DNA from 2 places in the Paenibacillus sp. Pae15 genome. Region 2 is predicted to be linked to the other one. Evidence: riboswitches for the same ligand, from Rfam matches in the RefSeq annotation. Region 2 holds a riboswitch; the other holds the start of a gene.
The links. A riboswitch is a leader RNA that binds a small molecule or an ion and turns the genes downstream of it on or off. The one in region 2 is predicted to bind thiamine pyrophosphate.
Positions count from the first base shown of each region.

Region 1: another riboswitch for thiamine pyrophosphate. It lies ahead of thiC (phosphomethylpyrimidine synthase ThiC); the one in region 2 lies ahead of NR121_RS02420 (ECF transporter S component).

Region 1 covers NZ_JALJRM010000006.1:50,327-54,151, reverse strand. The annotation lists gene NR121_RS06695 (MFS transporter) at 1-1,111, opposite strand, end outside; TPP riboswitch at 1,313-1,425, shown strand; gene thiC (phosphomethylpyrimidine synthase ThiC) at 1,518-3,299, shown strand; gene NR121_RS06685 (thiamine pyrophosphate-dependent enzyme) at 3,387-3,825, opposite strand, start outside.
Region 2 covers NZ_JALJRM010000002.1:143,730-147,554, forward strand. The annotation lists gene asd (archaetidylserine decarboxylase) at 1-396, opposite strand, end outside; gene NR121_RS02415 (hypothetical protein) at 545-757, opposite strand; TPP riboswitch at 931-1,036, shown strand; gene NR121_RS02420 (ECF transporter S component) at 1,148-1,741, shown strand; gene NR121_RS02425 (ABC transporter ATP-binding protein) at 1,738-3,246, shown strand; gene NR121_RS02430 (energy-coupling factor transporter transmembrane component T family protein) at 3,253-3,825, shown strand, end outside.

The DNA of each region.
Region 1 (3,825 bases), on a different contig from region 2:
CGCCGATCATAATAAAACCCTGCCGCAAGGTCAGCAAATCTCCGGCTACCCCCATGACCAGCGGACCTGCAAACATCCCCAAGCCATAGATGGCCTGATAAAACCCCATCGCTGTAGCCCTTCTTCCCGCATCCATATGCTTTATGCTGAGAGCCATCAATACGGGCGCTGTGAGTCCACGGCCGATCCCCGCAAGACATTGGGTAACCATCAGCATCCACAAGGTTGAAGAAAACGGTATAAGAATTGTAAAGATTCCGGAAAAGATGAAGCCGATGATGATGATATGGTTTTCACCCAGTTTCCGGGCTACATATCTGCCCCCTACCAGGGACGCTATCGCCATAGGAAACGTGGAAAAGAACGTCAGCAGTCCCATATCGAGCTTCGTCGCTCCGATCGACTGGGCATATACGGGAGTAAATCCAAAAACCGTAGCGAATGTCAGCAATTGAAAAAGGACAGCCAGAAAAGAGACGGTCAACAGCCTCTTGTCGCCGCCTACCTCCAGCATGCCTTTGAAGGTCATGGGCTGTGTGCTTTTCTTAGGGGTTTCTACAAGAAAGAAAGCACCCGCAAGCCCCAGAGCGCCTACGGCGGCACCGATAAGAAAAGAAGATTCCCAGCCATACCTATCCGCGAACCACCCGCCGCAGAGAATGCCGAACATTTGACCGAGCGAGTTGTAAAATGAAATCGTTCCGATCGCTTGCGTCGTCTCTTCCTGACGGTAGTAGCTGGCAAACAAAACCGTAAAATCTACCCACGTCGCCGCAGCCGCGCCTGCCGCGGCCCTGAGCAGGAGAATCCACGTCAGTTCCTGCGTAACCAGAATCCCGACACCGGATAAAACCGAAAAAAACAAGCCGAATACAATAAACCATTTGTGCTTGTGATAACGGTCCGAGACCACGCCCACCGGTATCCGCAGAAGCATTTGACTCAATCCGTACATGCCGACAATCAGTCCGGCCATTTTATAAGAGGCGCCCAGATATTCAACGTATGCGGTCAAGATCGGCACACAAGTATACATCGAAAACCAGAACAGCAACGTGACCGTACAAAACAGCGGTATCCTATAGTTTCGCACTTCAGGCGTATCATTCATCCCCGGTATCTCCCCGTTTTCACTTCATTCATCCACCCCGCTTTAATGCACACGTTCACTGTTTATCATAACCGATTTCAGGAAGATTCTGAAGCACTAAATTCTGCAATGCTCCGCACCGGAATCATCATTCCAACAGGGTGCCGTGATATAAAAACAGGTTGATTTTTCAAGATCTTATGGTTATTATTGGTATGACAGTTGAATAACAACGGGAGCTTGGGAGTTGCCAGGCTGAGAGGACAGCCGATTGCTGTCGACCGTAAAACCTGATCTGGGTAATGCCAGCGGAGGAAAAGTCCTAGCCTTTGTGTATTCAAAGACCGCTTCTTTCCCGTTGCGGTCTTTTTGGTTTGCATCGAAGGGTTTCTCCGCTTGATCACATTCATTCTGAGGAGGAATTGAAATGGCAAGCGAAATCAAAGAAAAAGAAGCAGCCCCTCATCTTTCGTCTTTTCCGGGGAGCAAGAAGGTGTATGTGCAGGGTTCGCGGGAGGATATTAAAGTACCTATGCGGGAAATTAGCCTAACCCCGACAACCAGCGGCGGCAATGTACAAGAGAACCCGCCTGTCAGGGTATATGATTGCAGCGGTCCATACACAGACGGCAGCATCCAAACCGATATTCGCTCGGGACTTCCGCTTAACCGCCGGAATTGGATATTGGAGCGCGGCGATGTTGAAGAATATGCGGGAAGAGCGGTCAAGCCGGAGGACAACGGATATTCAAAAGAAGAATCCGTCAAGCGGGAAGAACGATTTCCGGGATTGCAGCGCAAACCGTTACGAGCCAAAAGCGGAGCGAATGTAACGCAGATGCATTATGCCAGAAAAGGAATCATTACGCCCGAAATGGAATATATCGCCATACGCGAGAACGTCTCCCCGGAATTTGTCCGCAGCGAAGTCGCACGAGGCCGGGCGATAATTCCGTGCAACATCAATCACCCGGAAAGCGAGCCGATGATTATCGGCAGTAAATTTTTAGTCAAAATCAATGCCAATATCGGCAATTCGGCTGTCGCTTCGTCGATTGAAGAAGAAGTCGAAAAAATGAGATGGGCGACCCGCTGGGGCGCAGATACCATCATGGACCTGTCCACAGGCAAACATATTCATACCACCCGTGAATGGATCATTCGCAACTCCCCCGTGCCCATCGGTACCGTCCCTCTTTATCAGGCCTTGGAAAAAGTCGGCGGTAAAGCGGAGGATCTGACTTGGGAAATTTATCGGGATACCCTGATCGAACAAGCCGAACAAGGCGTCGACTACTTTACCATTCATGCCGGTGTGCTGTTACGCTATGTTCCTTTGACGGCGAAGCGGGTTACGGGAATCGTATCCCGCGGCGGTTCCATCATGGCGGCGTGGTGTTTGGCGCATCATCAGGAAAATTTCCTTTATACTCATTTTGAAGAAATTTGTGAAATCATGAAAACCTATGACGTCGCTTTCTCCCTTGGCGATGGATTGCGCCCGGGATGCATTGCGGATGCCAATGATGAAGCTCAATTTGCCGAATTGGAGACGCTTGGCGAGCTGACCCGAATCGCATGGAAGCATGATGTTCAGGTCATGATTGAAGGACCCGGCCACGTTCCTATGCACATGATTAAAGAAAATGTGGATCGTCAGGTTGAAGTATGCCAGGAAGCCCCGTTCTATACCTTAGGCCCTCTTACGACAGACATAGCCCCGGGGTACGACCATATCACTTCAGCCATCGGCGCAGCCATGATCGGCTGGTTCGGTACCGCCATGCTTTGTTATGTAACTCCGAAAGAGCATCTGGGTCTTCCGAACAAGAATGATGTTCGCGAAGGCGTCATCGCGTACAAAATCGCAGCCCACGCGGCGGATTTGGCCAAAGGCCATCCCGGAGCCCAGGAAAGGGATAACGCCTTATCCAAGGCGCGTTTTGAGTTCCGTTGGAGAGATCAATTTCATTTGTCGCTGGACCCCGAAAGAGCTATGGAATACCATGACGAGACGCTTCCTGCGGAAGGCGCCAAGACGGCTCATTTCTGCTCGATGTGCGGCCCCAAGTTCTGCAGCATGAGAATTACACAGGACATTCGCGAGTATGCCAAACAGCAGGGGCTCGAGGAACAGCGGGCCATCGAAAAAGGCATGGAGGAAAAATCCAGAGAGTTTAAAGAAGCCGGCAGCGTCATTTATAAATAATAAAGCCATGGGGAACGGCAGCTTTACAGCTCCTTCTTTTTCCAATGAAAAGACCAACGAAATCAACGTTGGTCTTTTCATCATGATTTACTTTTGCTTTGCAGGCTGTGCCGCTCTCAGCTCTTCGATCGTTCTGGCTGCCGACACTTGCTGCGGATCGATGCGAACCTCGATCAGCGCAGGCTTTGAAGAAGCCAGCGCCCGCTGCAGCGCAGGTACAAAATCTTCATTCTTTTCTACAAGCTCTCCGTGTCCGCCCATATTCGTCATGATTTGCGCAAAGTTCGGATTCGATAATTCCGTTGCAATCACACGCTTTGGAAAATGCTTCTCTTGATGCATACGGATCGTACCGTACATGTTATTATTAGCGACGATCGCCAGGACAGGGATTTTGCAGCGTACAGCCGTCTCCAGCTCCTGCACCGTCATCATAAACCCGCCATCTCCGGCATAAGCCACAACGGTTTTCTCCGGTTGGGCCACCTTGGCTCCAATGGCTGCCGGAAGGGCATACCCCATCGCA
Region 2 (3,825 bases):
ATACAAGACAAAATAGAATCCGTGTTTGTAATTGATCGTGCGGGGACTTTGATTAAGCAGCTCATCAATCGTATAGTCCTGGCCTTTGACATTGACGATCAACCCCTCCTGAACGCCGCCCATTCCTGTAATCAGGGCATCGACGGGACTGACCACCGTATCCGGCGTTTCATCGATCGGACGCAATCCGCTTTTTAACCTGCGGGTAAAAAAATCATTTAAAGAAGCATACTCATGAACCGCTTTTTCCGCATCCTGTTCGCGAATGCCATAAGTACGAATAAAGCGTGGAATCAATGCTTTGCTGGCTCTGGATTTGGCGAATGCCCCTGTCAGCTTTGATACGGTCTTGCGCGAAGAAAGCTCGGTCAGAAGCCGGAATAGCGAAATCTTCATAATCGAAAGGTTCACCTGTTTTCTCTTCATAATGTTAAGTAAGCGAATCTAACGCTTATCTTGACACAGAACGAAGCACAAAGCAAACATAAATCGACCCTTAAAAAGGAAGAAAAGCTCCTAAAGGAGCTCCCTTGTCAACTTATAACTACAGATTAAGCCTAATAGGCGTTTTTTTGTATTCTCCGCAGGTGAGGCAAGCGGCCAGGTTCACCTGAATCGGTTGGCATGAACCGGAGTATTTGGTGCAGTACACGGGTGTTTTGTACAGAGGGTCGGGAGAAACCATGGTGCAGTAAGAGCAGTCGGATACCATCTCTGCAGTGATCAAGCTTTCTGCTTCCCGTTCCATTGAAATCATTCCATCCATTCCTTCTCACCCTTCCGTAAAGATAGCGCTTCCAATAAAAGGCGTCTCCGAATAAAAATTTAAAACGCTAGGCAAGGATTATTGTAGCAGAAGAGGTAAGTATTGGCTATAGAGTTTTTGCGATATCTCGGTATTGACAAATATTTCAATCGTGATAATATGATGTATATCACTAGGGGAGCCGAATAGGCTGAGATTGGATCAATAGATCCTAGACCCTCTGAACCTGATCTGGGTTATACCAGCGTAGGAAAGTGGAGATCATTGGCGCACACGCCTTTATTTGTGCCTATATGGCCGCTTCCTTCATTGGGGAGCGGCCTTTTTGGCGTCATTCTCCCCAAGGCTCCCGTGAAATAATAGAAAAGGAGAGGGGATACCATGTCCAAACAATTGAAACTGACGGATATTTTGGTCACGGTCGTCATTGCGGTTGTGTTCAGCATCATTTATCGGGTATGGACCGACATCTACAATCTGGCCAAGCTTCCGGGTATTCAGCTTGATCAATTGATGTACGGTATGTGGTTTATGGCGGCGACCGTTGCGTTCCTGATCATCCGCAAGCCCGGGGTGGCATTTCTGGCGGAAGTGGCCGCAGCCTCTGGCGAGCTGATCACCGGTTCGCCATACGGAGTCGAACTGCTTACCTACGGAGTGCTGCAGGGGATTGGCGCCGAGCTGGTTTTCGCTGCATTCCTGTATCAGCGCTACTCCGCGGCCGCAGCCGGTCTGGCCGGGGTTGCGGCTGGCGCAGGCGCGCTGGCGCTCGATTTTTTCAAAGGCTATCTCATCGAATTGCAAACCTGGAATCTTATTCTTTACATCGTCATGCGGTTTATCGGCGGCTATCTCTTCTGCGGGCCTCTGGCCTACCTGATGGTGAAGGCATTGGAGAAAACCGGAGTCACCCAGCTTGTGCGCCCGGCAACCGCCGAAGATTATCAGGCTCTGGACAGGAAGAACGTGCATTGAACGGGGCGGACTGCGCTGTCGCCTGGGTTTCGCGGCTTAGGCTGAAATTTCCCGGCAGTTCGTCGCTTTTGTTCGACGATTTGACGGCGGGCGTGCCCGCAGGGCAAAAGGTGCTGCTGCTTGGCCCAAGCGGCTGCGGCAAATCCACGCTTCTGCAGGTTTGGAGCGGGCTGATCCCGGATGCGCTGGAGGTGCCGCTCAAATATGAAGACATCGGTATTCCGCATTCGTGGGGATATTTGTTCCAGGACCCCGACGCCCAGTTCTGCATGCCCTATGCAGATGAAGAGATTGCATTTGTGCTTGAGAATATCGGGGTGCCTCACGAACGGATGCCGGAGACAATCAGGCGATGCCTGGAGCAGGTCGGGCTGGTGCTGGATGATCCGCATGTGCCGATTGCTTCGCTTTCCGGGGGAATGAAGCAGCGGCTGGCTATCGCTTCGCTGCTGGCGCTCGAGCCGGACGTCTGGTTTCTCGACGAGCCAACGTCGCTACTCGACCCGGAAGGGACGGCGGAGGTATGGCAAGCCGTGAAACAAGTCGCTCATGATAAGACGGTCATTATCGTAGAGCACAAAATTGACGAGATTGTAGATTTCGTCGACCGGGTGATCCTCTTTGACGCTCACGGGCGCATTGCGGCAGACGGAAGGCCGGAGCAGATTTTCCGGGATTTTAAGCCGAAGCTCAAGGAATACGGAATTTGGTATCCTGGCGTGTGGGAAGACGAAGAGGACCGGTTCCCAAAAGATAACGACCGATTCATAAGCGGTACACCCGGGGAGATGGAGCCGTTGGTCCGGCTCCGCGGATTTACCGGTTACCACGGGAAGGCGCCGAAAATCGAAGCCGCCTCGGCAGCCCTGTATCCCGGGGATTGGGTTGCCGTGGTGGGGGAGAACGGCGCGGGCAAAAGCACACTGCTTCAGTCCCTAATGCAGTTGATTCCAACGCGCGGCGACTATGTGCTTGCAGGAGGGCCGGTTCGAGGCTTCGACGACGTCTCCGACATGGCGGCTTATGTTTTTCAAAACCCGGAGATGCAGTTTGTGACCCACAGCGTTTATGATGAGTTGGCCTTTAATTTCAGGCGTGACAGGGATTCCGAAGAAACGATCCGGGTGAAAACGGAGGAGCTTCTGCAGCGGTTCGGCCTCGATCAGCACCGCAATCTGCATCCGTATCAGCTGTCGCTCGGGCAGAAGCGCCGACTCAGTGTAGCGGCGGCGACGGTGAAAGCCCAGCGGCTTGTCCTGCTTGACGAGCCCACCTTCGGCCAGGATGCCGCAAATACGTTCGCGCTGCTGGAGATGCTGGAATCATGGCGCCGGGAAGGGATCGCCATCGTCATGGTCACGCATGATCTGGAAATTGTAAGAAGGCTTGCCACCCGGGTATGGGAGGTACGGCAGGGTCGTCTTGCCGCCGAGCTCAGTCCCAAAGAATATGCAAGCCGATTCGCTGCGGCATGCCCGCCGCTCACCGCAGAACTAAGGAGTTGAGGGGCTTTGTCATGGTCTTACAGGGAAACGTGGCTGCACCGCGTCAACCCCGCCTTTAAGCTGATCGTCTCCATCGGCATGTTTATGGTCGTACTGCTGACACATCATTTGAATGTTCTGATCCATGTGACCTGGATGCTTGCGCTTTTGTTCTTTGCAGCAGCCGGCCACCCGGTGCGCCGGCTGCTGCTTTTGACGCTGCCCTTTGCACTGATGTTCGTCTCCTCCGCGACGTCCATGGTATTTTTTGGCAAAGGGGAAACAACCTGGTTGCGCTGGGGTCTCATCCATATTACGGAGGAAAGCTTTTATCGCGGCATGCACATCGGGCTGAAATCGGTTAATATGGCGCTGATCGGCCTGTTGTTCGGACTGACGACAAGCCCCGTCCGGTTGTTTTATTCCCTTATGCAGCAGGTGCGGCTGCCGGCCAAGTATGCTTACAGCTTTATGGCCGCAATGCGGCTTTTGCCGATGGTGGCCAGCGAGTACCGGACGCTTCAGATGGCGCTCAAGGTCCGCGGTGTGAAGAGAGCCAAAGGGATCCGGGGCTGGATGGAATCACTGAACAGGTATGCC